Regions from separate parts of the Streptomyces lusitanus genome, predicted to be linked through region 3. Evidence: riboswitches for the same ligand, from Rfam matches in the RefSeq annotation. Region 3 holds a riboswitch; each other region holds the start of a gene.
The links. A riboswitch is a leader RNA that binds a small molecule or an ion and turns the genes downstream of it on or off. The one in region 3 is predicted to bind cobalamin.
Positions count from the first base shown of each region.

Region 1: it holds a riboswitch for cobalamin, as region 3 does, so the genes downstream of both, ACFOSY_RS03895 (ribonucleoside-diphosphate reductase subunit alpha) here and ACFOSY_RS12640 (ABC transporter substrate-binding protein) in region 3, are expected to answer to the same signal.
Region 2: it holds a riboswitch for cobalamin, as region 3 does, so the genes downstream of both, ACFOSY_RS27750 (cobalamin biosynthesis protein) here and ACFOSY_RS12640 (ABC transporter substrate-binding protein) in region 3, are expected to answer to the same signal.

Region 1 covers NZ_JBHRWL010000002.1:538,210-543,523, reverse strand. The annotation lists gene ACFOSY_RS03915 (GntR family transcriptional regulator) at 1-227, shown strand, start outside; gene ACFOSY_RS03910 (DUF3311 domain-containing protein) at 433-699, shown strand; gene mctP (monocarboxylate uptake permease MctP) at 696-2,324, shown strand; gene ACFOSY_RS03900 (GNAT family N-acetyltransferase) at 2,403-2,906, shown strand; cobalamin riboswitch at 2,982-3,112, shown strand; gene ACFOSY_RS03895 (ribonucleoside-diphosphate reductase subunit alpha) at 3,238-5,314, shown strand, end outside.
Region 2 covers NZ_JBHRWL010000021.1:57,516-62,829, forward strand. The annotation lists gene ACFOSY_RS27735 (class II aldolase/adducin family protein) at 1-86, opposite strand, end outside; gene ACFOSY_RS27740 (inorganic phosphate transporter) at 242-1,504, shown strand; gene ACFOSY_RS27745 (hypothetical protein) at 1,533-1,754, shown strand; cobalamin riboswitch at 1,948-2,067, shown strand; gene ACFOSY_RS27750 (cobalamin biosynthesis protein) at 2,186-3,127, shown strand; gene ACFOSY_RS27755 (cobyric acid synthase) at 3,124-4,635, shown strand; gene cobN (cobaltochelatase subunit CobN) at 4,632-5,314, shown strand, end outside.
Region 3 covers NZ_JBHRWL010000007.1:178,265-183,578, reverse strand. The annotation lists gene ACFOSY_RS12655 (ATP-grasp domain-containing protein) at 1-1,081, shown strand, start outside; gene ACFOSY_RS12650 (MFS transporter) at 1,074-2,342, shown strand; gene ACFOSY_RS12645 (class I SAM-dependent methyltransferase) at 2,311-3,060, shown strand; cobalamin riboswitch at 3,114-3,291, shown strand; gene ACFOSY_RS12640 (ABC transporter substrate-binding protein) at 3,320-4,345, shown strand; gene ACFOSY_RS12635 (FecCD family ABC transporter permease) at 4,342-5,314, shown strand, end outside.

The DNA.
Region 1 (5,314 bases), on a different contig from region 3:
TCGCCGAGGTGTACGACGTCCATCTGGCGGAGGCGGAGGAGACCATCGAGACGTCCCTGGCCACGCCGCGTGAGGCGGGCCTGCTGGGCACCGACGTCGGCCTGCCGATGCTGATGCTGTCCCGGCACTCGCTCGACCGGGACGGGCAGCCGGTGGAGTGGGTGCGGTCGGTGTACCGGGGCGACCGGTACAAGTTCGTCGCCCGCCTCAAGCGCCCCCAGGACTGAGCCAAGCGGGGGCCCGCCGGGCGCCGGCCACCCGGCCGCAAATCCCGGCATACCGGGTGGTTGACAGGATTTTCGTTGCTGTTGCCTCTCGGTTGCGCTGCTGCTGCATACCGCCCCTCTCACGGGGGGTTACGACGCCCCCGCGCCCTCACCTACATTGCCGCGAGCCAACGTCGGCGATCAGTGAGGGGACGGGAGCCGTCTGATGTCGCAAACCCCGCAAACAACTCCAGGGCCGGTGGTGACGCCTGTGCGCGTCGTCATCGGCCTCTGCCTGCTCGCACCATTCGTCGCCATGCTGTGGGTCGGGTCCTACGCCAAGACCGACCCGGTGCTGATCGGCATCCCCTTCTTCTACTGGTACCAGATGCTGTGGGTGCTGATCTCGACCGTCCTGACGATGGTCGCGTACAAGCTCTGGCAGCGTGACCAGCGCGCCCGCGCGGACCGGAAGGGCGGTGCGGAGCAGTGAACGACGGCGTGAACGGCGTGGCACTCGCCGTCTTCATCTTCTTCTTCCTGCTCGTCACCGTGATGGGCTTCCTGGCCGCGCGCTGGCGCAGGGCCGCGAACGAGCACACCCTCGACGAGTGGGGCCTGGGCGGGCGCTCGTTCGGCACCTGGGTCACCTGGTTCCTGCTGGGCGGCGACCTGTACACCGCGTACACCTTCGTGGCCGTCCCGGCGGCGATCTACGCGGCGGGCGCGGCCGGCTTCTTCGCGGTGCCGTACACGATCCTGGTGTACCCGCTGATCTTCACCTTCCTGCCCCGGCTGTGGTCGGTGTCGCACAAGCACGGCTATGTGACGACCTCCGACTTCGTGCGCGGGCGGTTCGGCTCGAAGGGTCTTTCGCTGGCCGTCGCGGTCACCGGCATCCTGGCGACGATGCCGTACATCGCGCTCCAGCTGGTCGGCATCCAGGCCGTGCTGGACGTGATGGGCGTCGGCGGCGGCGAGAACACCAACTGGTTCATCAAGGACCTGCCGCTGCTCATCGCCTTCGGTGTGCTGGCCGCGTACACCTACTCGTCGGGGCTGCGGGCGCCCGCGCTGATCGCGTTCGTCAAGGACACGCTGATCTACATCGTGATCGCGGTGGCGATCATCTACATCCCGATCAAGCTGGGCGGCTTCGACGAGATCTTCGCCAAGGCGACCGAGGCGTACAGCCAGACCAACCCGGCCACGGGCGCGCCGCGCGGCGCTACGGTGCCGGGCGAGGCGGGCCAGTGGACGTACGCCACCCTCGCGCTGGGCTCGGCGCTCGCGCTGTTCATGTACCCGCACTCGATCACCGCGACGCTGTCCTCGCGCAGCCGTGAGGTGATCCGCCGCAACACCACGATCCTGCCGCTGTACTCGCTGATGCTGGGCCTGCTGGCGCTGCTCGGGTTCATGGCGATCGCGGCCGGGGTGAAGGTGCAGAACGGCCAGCTGGCCATCCCGCAGCTGTTCGAGAACATGTTCCCGGACTGGTTCGCCGGTGTGGCCTTCGCGGCCATCGGCATCGGCGCGCTGGTGCCGGCGGCGATCATGTCGATCGCGGCGGCGAACCTGTTCACCCGCAACATCTACAAGGACTTCATCAAGCCGGACGCGACGCCCAAGCAGGAGACCGCCGTCTCCAAGGTCGTGTCCCTGCTGGTGAAGGTGGGCGCGCTGGTCTTCGTGCTGACCATGGACAAGACCGTCGCGATCAACTTCCAGCTGCTGGGCGGCATCTGGATCCTCCAGACCTTCCCGGCGCTGGTGGGCGGCCTGTTCACCCGCTGGTTCCACCGCTGGGCGCTGATCGGCGGCTGGGCGGTCGGCATGATCTACGGCACGGTCGCCGCGTACGGGGTGGCCTCGCCGACGCAGAAGCACTTCGGCGGGTCCTCGGACGAGATCCCGGGCATCGGGGAGATCGGCTACATCGGTCTCACCGCGTTCGTGCTCAACGTGCTGGTCACGGTCGTCCTGACCTTCGTCATGCGGGCGGTCAAGGCGCCGGAGGGCGTCGACGAGACCAAGCCGCAGGACTACACGGCGGACGCCGGCGACCCGGGCGTCCAGGTGGAGCTCCCGCCGGCCACGGCGGGCAGCGCGCACTGACGCCGTCGCGTCCAGGGCAGCGGGCCGCCGGTGGAAAACCGGCGGCCCGCTGTCGTACCCGTACGGCAGACTCCCCTCATGGACATCGTCATCCGGCCGGTGACGGCCGGCGAACACGCGGAACTCGGTGAGATCACCGCCCAGGCCTATCTCGGCGACGGGCTGCTGGACTTCGGGGAGAGCGACAGCTACCTCGGCGAGCTGCGGGACGTGGCGAAGCGGGCGGCGGCGGCCGAGGTGCTGGTCGCCGTGGAGCACGGCGCGCTGCTGGGCGGGGTGACCTTCGTGCCCGGCCCGGGGCCCATGGCCGACATCGCGGAGCCGGGCGAGGCGGAGATACGCATGCTGGCGGTCTCCCGCGACCACCGCGGCCGGGGCGCCGGCGAGGCGCTGGTGCGCGCCTGCGTCGACCGGGCGCGGGCGCTCGGCCGGGAGCGGATGGTGCTGTCCACCCAGCGCACGATGCACGCCGCGCACCGGGTCTACGAGCGGCTGGGCTTCACGCGCGCCCCGGCGCGGGACTGGAATCCGCTGCCGGAGCTGGACGACATCATGCTGGTGGTCTACGAGCTGACGCTCTGACGGCTCCGCGCGGGCCGTCGCCCGGCCCGCGCGACACAACATATGGGTCCGCCAGCCGCACCCGGCACAAGATGTATGCTCGTGCTCGCTGTCGTCGCAGGGGAATCCGGTGCGAATCCGGAACTGTCCCGCAACGGTGTACCCATGCCTGCCCACGGGCGCGCACGGGAGTCAGTCCGAGGACCTGCCGACAGTGCGCCCGGCCCTTCCGGTCCGGGTGCCCTGACGTCCGGGCCTCGCGGAATGGGCCGGTGGACGCGACGCCGCGTGCGTTCGTGTGCTGCCCCCTGCGCTCTTCGAGGCCCCCGTGCCGAGCGAGGGAGAGCCACACGTGACCATCGCGCCAGCCGATCCGGCTTCAGCGACCCGCGTGACCGAGGAGAGCGACGGTCCCGGTGCCGCGCTGCTGCGGACCCTGACCCAGCTGACCGCCGACCTGCCCGACGCCGACCCCGGCCGGGTGGCCGCGGCCGCGCTGCGCGGCCGGTCCGCCGCCGCCGACGAGGCGGAGCTGCGGGAACTGGCCACCGAGGCGGCCGCCGGGCTGATCTCCGAGGACCCCGCCTACTCCCGGCTCGCCGCCCGGCTGCTGACCCTCGCCATCCGCGCCGAGGCCGCCTCGCAGGGCGTCACCTCGTTCACCGGGTCGGTCGCGACCGGGTACCGCGAGGGTCTGATCGCCGACCGCACCGCCGCCTTCGTCCGGCTCCACGCGGCCCGTCTGGACGCGCTGGTCGACACCGGCGCCGACGACCGCTTCGGCTACTTCGGGCTGCGCACCCTGCACAGCCGCTACCTGCTGCGTCACCCGGTCACCCGCAAGGTCGTCGAGACGCCCCAGCACTTCCTGCTGCGGGTCGCCTGCGGGCTCGCCGAGGACGACAGCGAGCGGGCGCTGGAGGAGGTCGCCGCGCTGTACGGGCTGATGAGCCGGCTGGACTACCTGCCCTCCTCCCCCACGCTGTTCAACTCGGGCACCCGCCACCCGCAGATGTCGTCCTGCTACCTCCTGGACTCCCCCGCGGACGAGCTGGACTCCCTCTACCAGCGCTACCACCAGGTCGCCCGCCTGTCGAAGCACGCCGGCGGCATCGGCCTGTCCTTCTCCCGCGTCCGCGCCCGGGGTTCGCTGATCCGCGGCACCAACGGGCACTCCAACGGCATCGTGCCGTTCCTGAAGACGCTGGACGCCTCGGTCGCCGCCGTGAACCAGGGCGGCCGGCGCAAGGGCGCGGCGGCGGTCTACCTGGAGACCTGGCACGCGGACATCGAGGAGTTCCTCGAACTGCGCGACAACACCGGTGAGGACGCCCGCCGTACGCACAACCTGAACCTGGCGCACTGGGTGCCGGACGAGTTCATGCGCCGCGTCGACGCCGACGGGCAGTGGTCGCTGTTCTCCCCGGTGGACGTGCCCGAGCTGGTCGACCTGTGGGGCGAGGAGTTCGACGCGGCCTACCGCGCCGCCGAGGCGAAGGGCCTGGCCCGCAGGACGATCCCGGCGCGCGAGCTGTACGGCCGGATGATGCGCACCCTCGCGCAGACCGGCAACGGCTGGATGACGTTCAAGGACACCGCCAACCGCACCGCCAACCAGACCGCCGAGCCGGGACACGTCGTCCACTCCTCGAACCTGTGCACGGAGATCCTGGAGGTCACCGACGACGGGGAGACGGCGGTCTGCAACCTCGGCTCGGTCAACCTCGCGGCCTTCGCCGGCGGGGACGGCATGGACTGGGAGCGTCTGGACGCGGCGGTCCGCACCGCCGTGACGTTCCTGGACCGGGTGGTCGACATCAACTTCTACCCGACCGAGGAGGCGTCCCGGTCCAACAGCCGCTGGCGTCCGGTGGGTCTGGGCGTGATGGGGCTCCAGGACGTGCTGTTCCGGATGCGGCTGCCCTTCGACTCCCCCGAGGCGAAGGAGCTGTCCACCCGGATCGCCGAGCGGATCATGCTCGCCGCGTACGAGACGTCGGCCGCCCTCGCCGAGCGGCACGGCCCGCTGCCCGCCTGGGAGAAGACCCGCACCGCGCGGGGCGTGCTGCACCCCGACCACTACGGCGTCGAGCTCGCCTGGCCGGAGCGCTGGGCGGCGCTGCGGACCCGGATCGCCGCCACGGGCCTGCGCAACGCGCTGCTGCTGGCGATCGCGCCCACCGCGACCATCGCGTCCATCGCCGGCGTGTACGAGTGCATCGAGCCGCAGGTGTCCAACCTGTTCAAGCGCGAGACGCTGTCCGGGGAGTTCCTCCAGGTCAACTCCTACCTGGTGGAGGACCTCAAGCGGCTCGGCGTGTGGGACGCGCGCACCCGGGAGGCGCTGCGCGAGGCGGGCGGCTCGGTGCAGGACTTCGCCTGGATCCCCGAGGACGTACGGCGGCTGTACCGCACGGCGTGGGAGATCC
Region 2 (5,314 bases), on a different contig from region 3:
ACCCCCGCGGAGCGCTCACCGCGCGTGCCCGGGACGCCACGCACGGCGCCCTCCGCTTCCTGTCCGGTCCTGTGTCGTTCGGCCATGTGGAGATCCTGCCAGGAGCCCTGGCGGCCTGGGCTGGACGGCGGAGCACACACCCCCTCTTACGGTCACCGCGATGCCCGTTCCAGTTCATCTTCCGTTCACCCTGGTTACTTACGTTCGACCAGCCAATGACCTCGAACGATTGCCTGGGTAAATGGAAAGCTTCTCGCTGATCCTCGCGATTGTGGTGGTAACCGCACTCGCGTTCGATTTCACGAACGGTTTCCACGACACCGCCAACGCGATGGCAACGACCATTTCGACCGGTGCACTCAAGCCCAAGGTCGCGGTGGCCATGTCCGCCGTGCTGAACCTTGTCGGCGCATTCCTCTCGGTGGAGGTCGCCAACACGATCTCCAAGGGCCTCGTCGACGAGGCCGGCATCCGTCCCGAGGTCATCTTCGCCGCGTTGGTCGGCGCGATCCTCTGGAATCTCCTCACGTGGCTGGTCGGCCTGCCCTCCAGCTCGTCGCACGCCCTCATGGGCGGTCTGATCGGCGCGACGGTCGCCTCCGCCGGCTTCGGCGCGGTGCACGGCGACGTGCTCGTCACCAAGGTCCTGCTCCCCGCGATCGCCGCCCCGCTGGTGGCCGGCATCGCCGCGATGCTCGCCACCCGGCTCACCTACCGCCTGGGCCGCGACGCCGACACCAAGGCCTCCGAGAAGGGCTACCGTGCCGGGCAGATCGCCTCGGCCGGCCTGGTCTCCCTGGCCCACGGCACCAACGACGCCCAGAAGACGATGGGCATCATCACCCTCGCCCTGGTCGCGGGCGGCGCCGTCGCCCCCGACTCCGACCCGCCGGTGTGGGTCATCCTCTCCGCGGGTCTCGCCATCGCGCTGGGCACCTACCTGGGCGGCTGGCGCATCATCCGCACCATGGGCAAGGGCCTGACCGACCTCCAGCCGCAGCAGGGCTTCGCCGCCCAGACCAGCGCCGCGACGGTCATCCTGGCCTCCTCGCACCTGGGCTTCTCCCTCTCCACGACGCACTCCGTGTCCGGTTCCGTGATGGGCGCCGGCCTCGGCCGCAAGGGCGGCGTGGTCCGCTGGTCCACGGCCACCCGGATGTTCGTCGCCTGGGGCCTGACCCTGCCGGCCGCCGCCCTGGTCGCGGCCCTCGCCGAGTGGGTGTGCGGCTTCGGGAGCTGGGGCACGGCCGTGGTGGCCGTCTTCCTGGTCGCCTCCAGCGCGGCCATCTGGAAGATCTCCCGGCGCGAGGTCGTCGACCACACCAACGTCAACGAGCACGACACCCCCGAGGCCTCCGAGGAGCCCGCCGGTGTGGTCACCCAGGCGATCGCCGCCGTGACCCCGCCGCCGGCCGGCCCCGCCGCCGAGGAGCTCTCCGCCACCATCCCCGCGCCGGTCGGCGCCGACCCGCAGGCCCCGTCGGCCGCCTCGACGACCGTCTGACCGCGTCCGGCACGAAGGAAGAAGCAGCATGAAGATCGACTGGGCGGCCCTCGGCTCCGTGTTCGGCGTCAGCCTCGTGGTCACCGTGGCCCTGGTGGCCCTGTTCACCCTCGGCATCTCCGGTCTGTCCCGCCGCGAGCGGGCGACCGCCGAGGGCCGGTCCGCGGGCCTCGCGGTCACCGGCGCCTACGCCTGCTTCGCCGCGTGCGCGGCGGCGGTGGGCTACGGCATCTACCTGATCATGGCCTGACCACCGGGCCGCACGCGTGAGCGGGCGGGGCAGGAGCAGCGGCTCCCGTCCCGCCCTTCGCCGTGTCCGCGCCCCCGCCGGCCGGTCACGGCGTGCACGGCCGTCACCCACGTGAGCCCCTCTGTGGGCCTCGGCACACTTCAGCCCCGCAGGTCAACGGCAAGTTGACGGCCCTTCCGGGGGCATGGTGGACTGCCTCCGCCATTACGGCGGCAGGAGAGGAAGCCGGTGCGAATCCGGCGCGGTCCCGCCACTGTCACCGGGGTCACCACCCCCGGGAGCCAGGAACTCTCGCCGCCGGTCTCGTCGAACCAGGGCGCGGACACCCTGAGTGAGGACATATCGCCATGCGCGGCAGCCTGCCGAGGTCGACCAGCGACACCCCACCCCCCTTCGGGGCCGTTCCCTCCGGATCCGTCACCGGCTGACCCATGGGTGCCGATCGCGTGTTCGCGTACGGCGCCGCCGCCGGCCTCCTCGGCGACCTGCTGCTCGGCGATCCGCGCCGTGGGCATCCGGTCGCCGCTTTCGGGCGGGCCGCGGCCGCCGTGGAGCGGGTGCTGTGGCGCGACGACCGGGGCCGCGGAGCCGTGCACACCGCCGTGTGCGTCGGCGGAGCCGTCGCGTCGGCCGCCCTCGCCTCCCGTCTCGTACGCTCCTCCCCCGCCGCCTCCACGGCCCTGACCGGCGTCGCCACCTGGGCCGTCGTCGGCGGGACCTCGCTGGCCCGCGAGGCCCGCGTCATCGCGCGGGCGCTGGAGGCCGGGGACGTCGAGGCCGCCCGGGAGCGGCTGCCGCACCTGTGCGGGCGTGACCCGCAGGCCCTGGACGCCGACGGGATCGCCCGCGCCGTGGTGGAGTCCGTCGCCGAGAACACCTCCGACGCCGTGGTGGGCGCCCTGGTGTGGGGCGCGGTCGCCGGGGTGCCGGGTCTGGTGGGCTTCCGGGCCGTCAACACCCTGGACGCGATGGTGGGTCACAGGTCGCCCCGCTACCGCCGCTACGGCTGGGCGTCCGCCCGCCTCGACGACGTCGCCGGCTGGCCGGGGGCACGCCTGACGGCCGTCCTCGCCGCGCTCACCGGGCCCGACCCGCGCGGCGCCGTACGGGCGTGGCGCGCGGACGCGGCGAAGCACCCCAGCCCCAACGCCGGTCCCGTCGAGGCGTCCTTCGCGGGCGCGCTCGGCGTACGGCTCGGCGGGCCCCTCTCCTACGGCGGCCGGGTCGAGCACCGGCCCGTCCTCAACGGCGGCGGACGCCCCGTCGCCGTCTCCGACATCGACCGGGCGGTGCGCCTGTCACGGCGCGTCGGCTGGCTGGCGCTGGCGGCCGGTGTGGCGGCGCGGCGCGTGCTGAAGGGACGTGCGACGTGAGCGGTGGCGGACTGCTGGTCGCCGGGACCACCTCGGACGCCGGCAAGAGCGTGGTCACCGCCGGGATCTGCCGGTGGCTGGTGCGCCAGGGCGTGAAGGTCGCGCCGTTCAAGGCGCAGAACATGTCGCTGAACTCGTTCGTGACGCGGGAGGGCGCCGAGATCGGCCGGGCGCAGGCCATGCAGGCCCAGGCGTGCCGCGTCGAGCCGACCGCGCTGATGAACCCGGTGCTGCTGAAGCCGGGCGGCGAGCGATCCAGCCAGGTGGTGCTGATGGGCCGCCCGGTCGGCGAGATGAGCGCCCGCGGCTACCACGGCGGACGGCAGGAACAACTGCTCGGCACGGTCCTCGACTGTCTGGAGCGGCTGCGGGGCACGTATGACGCAGTGATCTGCGAGGGGGCCGGCAGCCCGGCCGAGATCAATCTGCGGCGCACCGACATCGTGAACATGGGCGTCGCACGCAACGCGGGCCTGCCGGTCCTCGTCGTCGGCGACATCGACCGGGGCGGCGTCTTCGCGTCCTTCTTCGGCACCGTCGCGCTGCTCTCCCCCGAGGACCAGGCACTGGTCGCCGGGTTCCTGGTGAACAAGTTCCGCGGCGACGTCTCGCTCCTGGAGCCGGGCCTGGACATGCTGCACGGCCTGACCGGGCGGCGCACGTACGGCGTGCTGCCGTTCCGGCACGGGCTCGGCATCGACGAGGAGGACGGACTCAGGGTGTCGCTGCGGGGCACCGTGCGGGAGTCCGTGGTCGCGGCTCCGGTCGGCGAGGACGTGCTGCGGGTCGCCGTGTGCGCGGTGCCGCTGATGTCCAACTTCACCGACGTGGACGCGCTCGCCGCCGAACCGGGCGTCGTGGTGCGGTTCGTGGACCGCCCCGAGGAACTGGCCGACGCCGACCTCGTGGTCGTACCGGGGACGCGCGGGACCGTGAAGGCGCTGGAGTGGCTGCGGGAGCGCGGGCTGGCGGACGCGCTGCGGCGGCGGGCGGCCGAGGGGCGGCCCGTGCTGGGGATCTGCGGCGGCTTCCAGGTGCTCGGCGAGCACATCGAGGACGACGTCGAGAGCCGGCGGGGACGGGTCGACGGGCTCGGCGTGCTGCCCGTACGGGTGCGGTTCGCGCGGGAGAAGACCCTCACGCGTCCGTCGGGCGAAGCCCTCGGTGAGCCCGTCGAGGGGTACGAGATCCATCACGGGGTCGCCGAGGTCCTCGGCGGCGAACCCTTCCTGGACGGGTGCCGGGTCGGACAGACCTGGGGCACCCACTGGCACGGCTCGCTGGAGTCGGACGCCTTCCGGCGGGCCTTCCTGCGCGAGGTGGCGCGGGCCGCGGGCCGCCGCTTCGTGCCGGCCCCCGACACCTCCTTCGCCGCGCTGCGCGAGGAGCAGCTCGACCGGCTCGGCGACCTGATCGAACAGCACGCGGACACGGACGCGCTGTGGCGGCTCATCGAGTCCGGCGCGCCGACAGGACTGCCCTTCATCCCACCGGGAGCGCCCGCATGAGCACAGTGTTGTTGTTGTCGACCGCCGACACGGACCTGCTGGCGGCCCGGGCCTCCGGCGCCGGCTACCGCATCGGCAACCCCACCCGCGTGGACGTCGCGGAGGAACTGCCCGCGCTGCTCGACGGCGCGGACCTCGCCGTCGTACGGCTGCTCGGCGGCAAGCGCGCCTGGGAGGACGGTCTTGCCGCGCTGAAGGCGTCCGGCATCCCCACGGTGCTGCTCGGCGGGGAGAGCGTGCCGGACGCGGAGCTGATGGCCGAGTCGAGCGTCCCGGCGGGCGTGGTGGCCGAGGCGCTGCGGTACCTCGTCGAGGGCGGCCCGGAGAACCTCGCGGAGCTGGCGCGGTTCCTGTCGGACACCGTGCTGCTGACCGGCGAGGGGTTCGAACAGCCGCGCACGATGCCGGAGTTCGGCGTCCACGGCTCCCGGGACCTCGTGGAGGGCCGCCCGACGGTCGGCGTGCTCTTCTACCGCGCGCACGAACTCAGCGGCAACACCGCCTTCGTGGACACGCTGTGCGACGCGATCGAGGCGCGGGGCGCCAACGCGCTGCCCGTGTACTGCGGTTCGCTGCGCGGCGCGGACCCGAAGCTGTACGAGCTGCTGGGGCGGGCGGACGCGCTGGTCGCCACGGTGCTGGCGGCCGGCGGCAGCCACGCCTCGCAGGCGTCGGCGGG
Region 3 (5,314 bases):
CGTGGAGCGGTCCGCCGCTCTGCTCCGGCGCACCCCGGGACTGCGCGGCCTGATCAGTTCCACCGACACCTGGACCCTGGCCGGCGCCGCCCTCACCGAACGCCTCGGCCTGCCCGGTCTCGACCCCGCCGTGCTGCGGCTGACCCGGGACAAGGCCGCCGTACGCAACCGGCTGCACGACGCGGGTCTCACCCGCGCACGGGCCGTCGAAAGCGCCGCCCCGGACCGCGAGGCACGCGCGCTGCTGCTCAAGCGGACGGGGCTGCCGCTCGTGCTCAAGGACACGGCGGGCACCGGCAGCCAGAACGTGTGGCTGGTCCGTGACGAGGAGGAACTCGACGCGGCGCTGGCGGAGGCGTCCGGCCGGGACCTGAAGGGACGGTTGTTCGCCGAACCCTATTTCAGCGGCCCGGTGTACAGCGCCGAGACGCTCACCTGGGACGGCCGCACGCGACTGCTCGGCGTCTCCAGCCGGCTCATGTCGCCGGAGCCGCACTTCCGCGAGGAGATCACCGCCTTCCCCGTGGCGTTCCCGGCCCCACAGCGGACATCACTCGAGTCCTGGCTCGATCAGGTGCTCGCCGCCATCGGTTACACCGACCGGTTCGCTCACGTGGAGTTCGTACTGACCGCCGACGGCCCGGAAGTGGTGGAGGTCAACCCCCGCATCGGAGGCGCGCTGGTCGGGGAGGGCCTGTGCCGGGCGCTCGGCGTCAACGTGTACGAGGCGATGATCGAGGCCGCGCTCGGCCGCCGCCCCCGTCTCATGGACGCGGACTGTCCCGGCGGTCCGGCCGTCGCCTTCGTTCTCGGCTACCCGGCCGCACCCGGCGTGTTCACCGGCGTCACCGGGCTCGACCGGCTCACCGGCATGCCGGGAACACCCGCCTGGTACCCGGTCAAACGCGTCGGCGATCCCGTCGAGCACCTGGGCGACAGCCGGGGATACGCGGGCATCGTGTACGCCGAGGCGGAGACCGCCGAACTCGCCACCCACCGCGCGGTGGCCGCGGCCGGTGCCCTGCGGGTACGCACCGGCCCGTTCTCCGACCCGGCCGGCCCGGAGGCGCCCGGTGGGTGAACGCACCGCCCGGGAACCGGGCCTGCGGGCCTCGCTGTTCCCGCTCACCGGCCCGCTGCGGTTCCTCCTGCTCAGCTCGTTCCTCATTCCGCTCGGCAGCTTCATGGTCCTGCCGTTCATGTCGGTGTTCCTGCACGAACGGCTCGGGATGGGGCTCGGCACGGTCGGTGTCGTCCTGGCCGTCGCGTCGCTCGTGCAGTTCTCCGGCGGCATCGTCGGCGGGGCCCTCGCGGACCGGATCGGGCTGCGCCGCACGATGGTGTGGGCCCTCGTCGTGCGCACCGCCGGTTTCACCGGGCTCCTGCTGGCCCTGCGCTGGCCGCCCCTCGCGGTCGGCGCGCTGGTGCTGACCTGCTGCGGTGCCGCGCTCTACCTGCCCGCGAACAAGGCGTACCTGGTGCACGGCGTCGACGACGCGCGCCGGCCGGCGTTCCTGTCGGCGGGCAACGCGGCACTCAACGCCGGAATGGCGGTCGGCCCACTGATCGCCGGACCCTTCGTCCTGTCCTCGCCCGGCTGGCTGTTCGCGGCCGTCACGGCGCTGTTCCTCGCGGTCACGGCGGGACACGCACGGCTTCCCGGACCCGACGGCACGCATCGCACCGAGTCCGCGGACACGGCTCGCCCGGGTCTCCTCGCCGGTGTGGCGGTCCTGCCGTTCGCCGCCAACGCGCTGGCCTTCTACCTCTACTTCCACTTCCAGCACTTCCTGGCGGTGTACGCCGTCGAGCGCGCCTCCAGCGCGTTCTACAGCGTGGTGCTGCTGCTCTGCTTCACGCTGGTCATCGTCGTACAGCCGCTCGCGTCCGGCCTGATCCGGCGCATGCCGTACGCCCTCGCCCTCGCGGTCGGCTTCACCGGTCTGGCGGCGGGCCTGGCCGTGCTGGCGGCCGGTACCCGGGCGGCACTGCTGGCGGGCGGAGCGCTGATCACCCTCGGCGACATCGTGCTGTTCCTCAACAACGACCTGGAGGCGCTGCGCCGCAGCCCCCGCTCCGACGCCGTGGTCTTCGGTCAGCAGCGGCTGGCCGCGGGCCTGGGCGCCTGCGCGAGCGGCGTGCTGGGCGGCCAGCTGTACGGCCTCGGCGAACGGGCGGGACACACTGGATGGTTCTGGCTGCTGGCCGCCGTCCAGTGTCTGCTGCTTCCCCCTCTGCTGCTCACGCTGCGCCGTCGCACGGCGCGGCTCCCTGTCCCCGACGGCGATCCCGAAGGAGCACTGACGCGCGATGACACGGACGGGCGGATTCCAGGACGATGACTTCTGGACCGAGTTCCATGACTTCCTCTTCTCCGAGCAGCGCTACGAACAGGCCGAGGAACTGCTCGACACCTCCCCGCTGCTCGCTCTCCCCGACGGGTCACGCGTGCTGGACCTGTGCTGCGGGCCGGGCGTGTTCACGGTCCCGCTCGCCCGCCGCGGGCACCGCGTGACCGGAGTGGACCTGAGCCCGGCCATGCTGGACCGGGCACGCAAGCGGTCGGCGGACGCCGGTGCCGACGTGACGTACGTACGAGCCGACGCCCGCGCGTACGAGGCACCGGGCGGCTTCGACGTCGTCCTCAACATGTTCACCTCCTTCGGGTACTTCGAGGACCCCGCCGACAACGCGCGCGTCCTGCGCACGATGTACACCTGCCTGGCACCCGGCGGCACACTCGTTCTGGACGTCGCCGGGAAGGAGCTCCTGGCCCGCAGGGTCACCCCGCCCAAGGTGGTGCGGCGGGGCGACGACCTGATGGTGCAGACCGACACCGTGCTGGACGCGTGGGCGCGACTGCGCAGCGAGTGGGTGCTGGTCCGGGGCGAGCGGGTGACACGGGCCACCCTGACCTGGTTCGTGTACAGCGCGGTGGAGCTGCGGCGGATGGCCGAGGAGGCGGGGTTCGGGCGCGTGGAGGTCTTCGGCGGGTTCGACGGGCGCCCCTACGACGAGAACGCCGAGCGGCTCGTCCTGCGGGCGGTCCGCGAGGCGTGAGGAAGGCGGGGCGTGCGGCCGGGCCCGCACGCCCTTTCGCCGTCGGCTCGGGGAAACGTAGGATCACCTGGTCATCGCCGCGACGGGAGACAGGAAGCCGGTGCGAATCCGGCACGGTCCCGCCACTGTGACCGGGGAGCGCCCCTCCGACATGCCACTGCGCCCAGCGCGGGAAGGCGGAGGGAACGCCGATCCGGGAGTCAGGACACTGGTCCGTCGCGGGCCCGATCCGAGGAGCGCGGACTCCAGGAGGCTTCACGTGTCCCCTTCGTTCACCCCTGCCCGCACACGCGGGTTCCTCCGTGCCACGGCCGCTGCCCTGGCTCTTTCGTCCGTGCTGCTGACCACCGGCTGCGGCTCGTCCGACGGGACCGACGGTGACGGGAAGGCCACCGCCGCGGCGCCGGCGGGCTTTCCCGTCACCGTCGACAACTGCGGTGTGAGGACGACCTACGACGAGCCCCCGTCGCGGGTGGTCACCATCCACCAGCACCCCGCGGAACTCATGCTCGCCCTCGGCCTGAAGGACCGCATGGTCGGCACGGCCTTCCCCGACTCCGCCGTCCTGCCCGAACTCGAGAAGGACTACGAGGCGATCCCCGAACTGGCGGAGAGGGAACCGTCGTTCGAGACGGTCCTGGACGCCGAGCCCGACTTCGTCTACGGCGGCTACGGCAGCGCCTTCGACGAGAAGGAGGGCCGTTCCCGCGAGGCGTTCGCCGACGCCGGCATCGACACCTACCTCAACCGCGAGTACTGCGGCAAGAAGAAGGTGACGATGCAGGACACCTACGACGAGATCCGCACCATCGGCACGATCTTCGGTGTCCCGGACCGGGCCGCCAAGCTGGTCGCCGACCTGCAAAGCCGCGTCGGCAAGGCCACCGCGGCGGTCGAGGGCGGATCCCGGGTGTCCGTCTTCGTCTACGACAGCGGCGACAAGAGCGCCTTCACCGCGGGCGGCAAGAGCCTGGGCACCGAGCTCATCCGCCTGGCCGGCGGCGAGAACGTCTTCGCCGACCTGGACGACGTCTTCGGCGACGTCTCCTGGGAGCAGGTCGTCGAGCGCAAGCCGGACGTCATCGCCATCTACGACTACGCCGGCGCCGGAAGCGTCGAGGAGAAGAAGAGGTACCTTCTCTCCCAGCCCGCGCTCGCCGACGTACCCGCCGTCAGGAACAAGCGGTTCGTCGTCCTGCCCCTGACCGCCACCCTGGTCGGCATCCGCTCGGCCTACGCGGTCGAGGACCTGGCCCGCGGACTGCACCCCGAGAGCTTCCGGTGACCCAGGCCGCCACGGGCACGCCCGCCGAAGAGGCGGTGCGCCGGCGGAAGGCCGACGCGTCAGGGGCGGGCCGTACGAAGTTGGCCGTCACACTGCTCGTACTCACCGCCTTGCTCCTGGTCTCCGCCATGGCGGGCCTCGCGATCGGCTCCGTCCAGGTGCCGCCCGGCCAGGTGTGGGGCATCGTGACGCACGCGCTGGGCGCCGGCTGGCAGGATCCGGACTGGTCGCGGGCCCGGGAGACCATCGTGGTGGACGTGCGGGCGCCGCGGGTGCTGCTCGGTGCGGTCACCGGTGCCGGTCTGGCGGTGATCGGCACCGCCCTGCAGGCCCTGCTGCGCAATCCGCTCGCCGAGCCCTACCTGCTCGGCGTCTCCTCCGGGGCGTCGCTCGGCGCGGTCTCGGTGATCGTGTTCGGGGTCACGCTCTTCGGGCCCCTCTCCCTGTCGGTGGCCGCCTTCGCGGGGGCCCTGGGCGCGCTCCTGCTCGTGTACGCCACCGCCCGCACCGGCGGACGCATCACCTCGTCACGGCTGGTGCTGTCCGGAGTGGCGATCGCGGCGGTCCTCACCGCGCTCCTCGATCTGCTGCTGCTCACCACCGACCGCGGCAACGAGGCCCGCGCGGTCCTCGCCTGGACCCTCGGCGGCCTCGGCGGCGTCGACTGGGGCACGCTGTGGCTGCCGAGCACGGCCCTGCTGCTCGGCGTCGGCGTCCTCCTGGCGCAGGCCCGCAACCTGAATCTGCTGCTGGCCGGCGAGGAGGCGGCCACCACGATGGGACTGGACGTCGCCCGCTTCCGCGCCCGGCTGTTCGTGCTGCTCTCCCTCGTGACGGGCGTGCTGGTCGCGGCGGCCGGACCGATCGGCTTCGTCGGCCTGATGATGCCGCACATCGTGCGCCTGTTCGTCGGCGGCGACCACCGCCGGGTCCTGCCGACGGCGGCGCTCGGCGGGGCGGTCTTCCTCG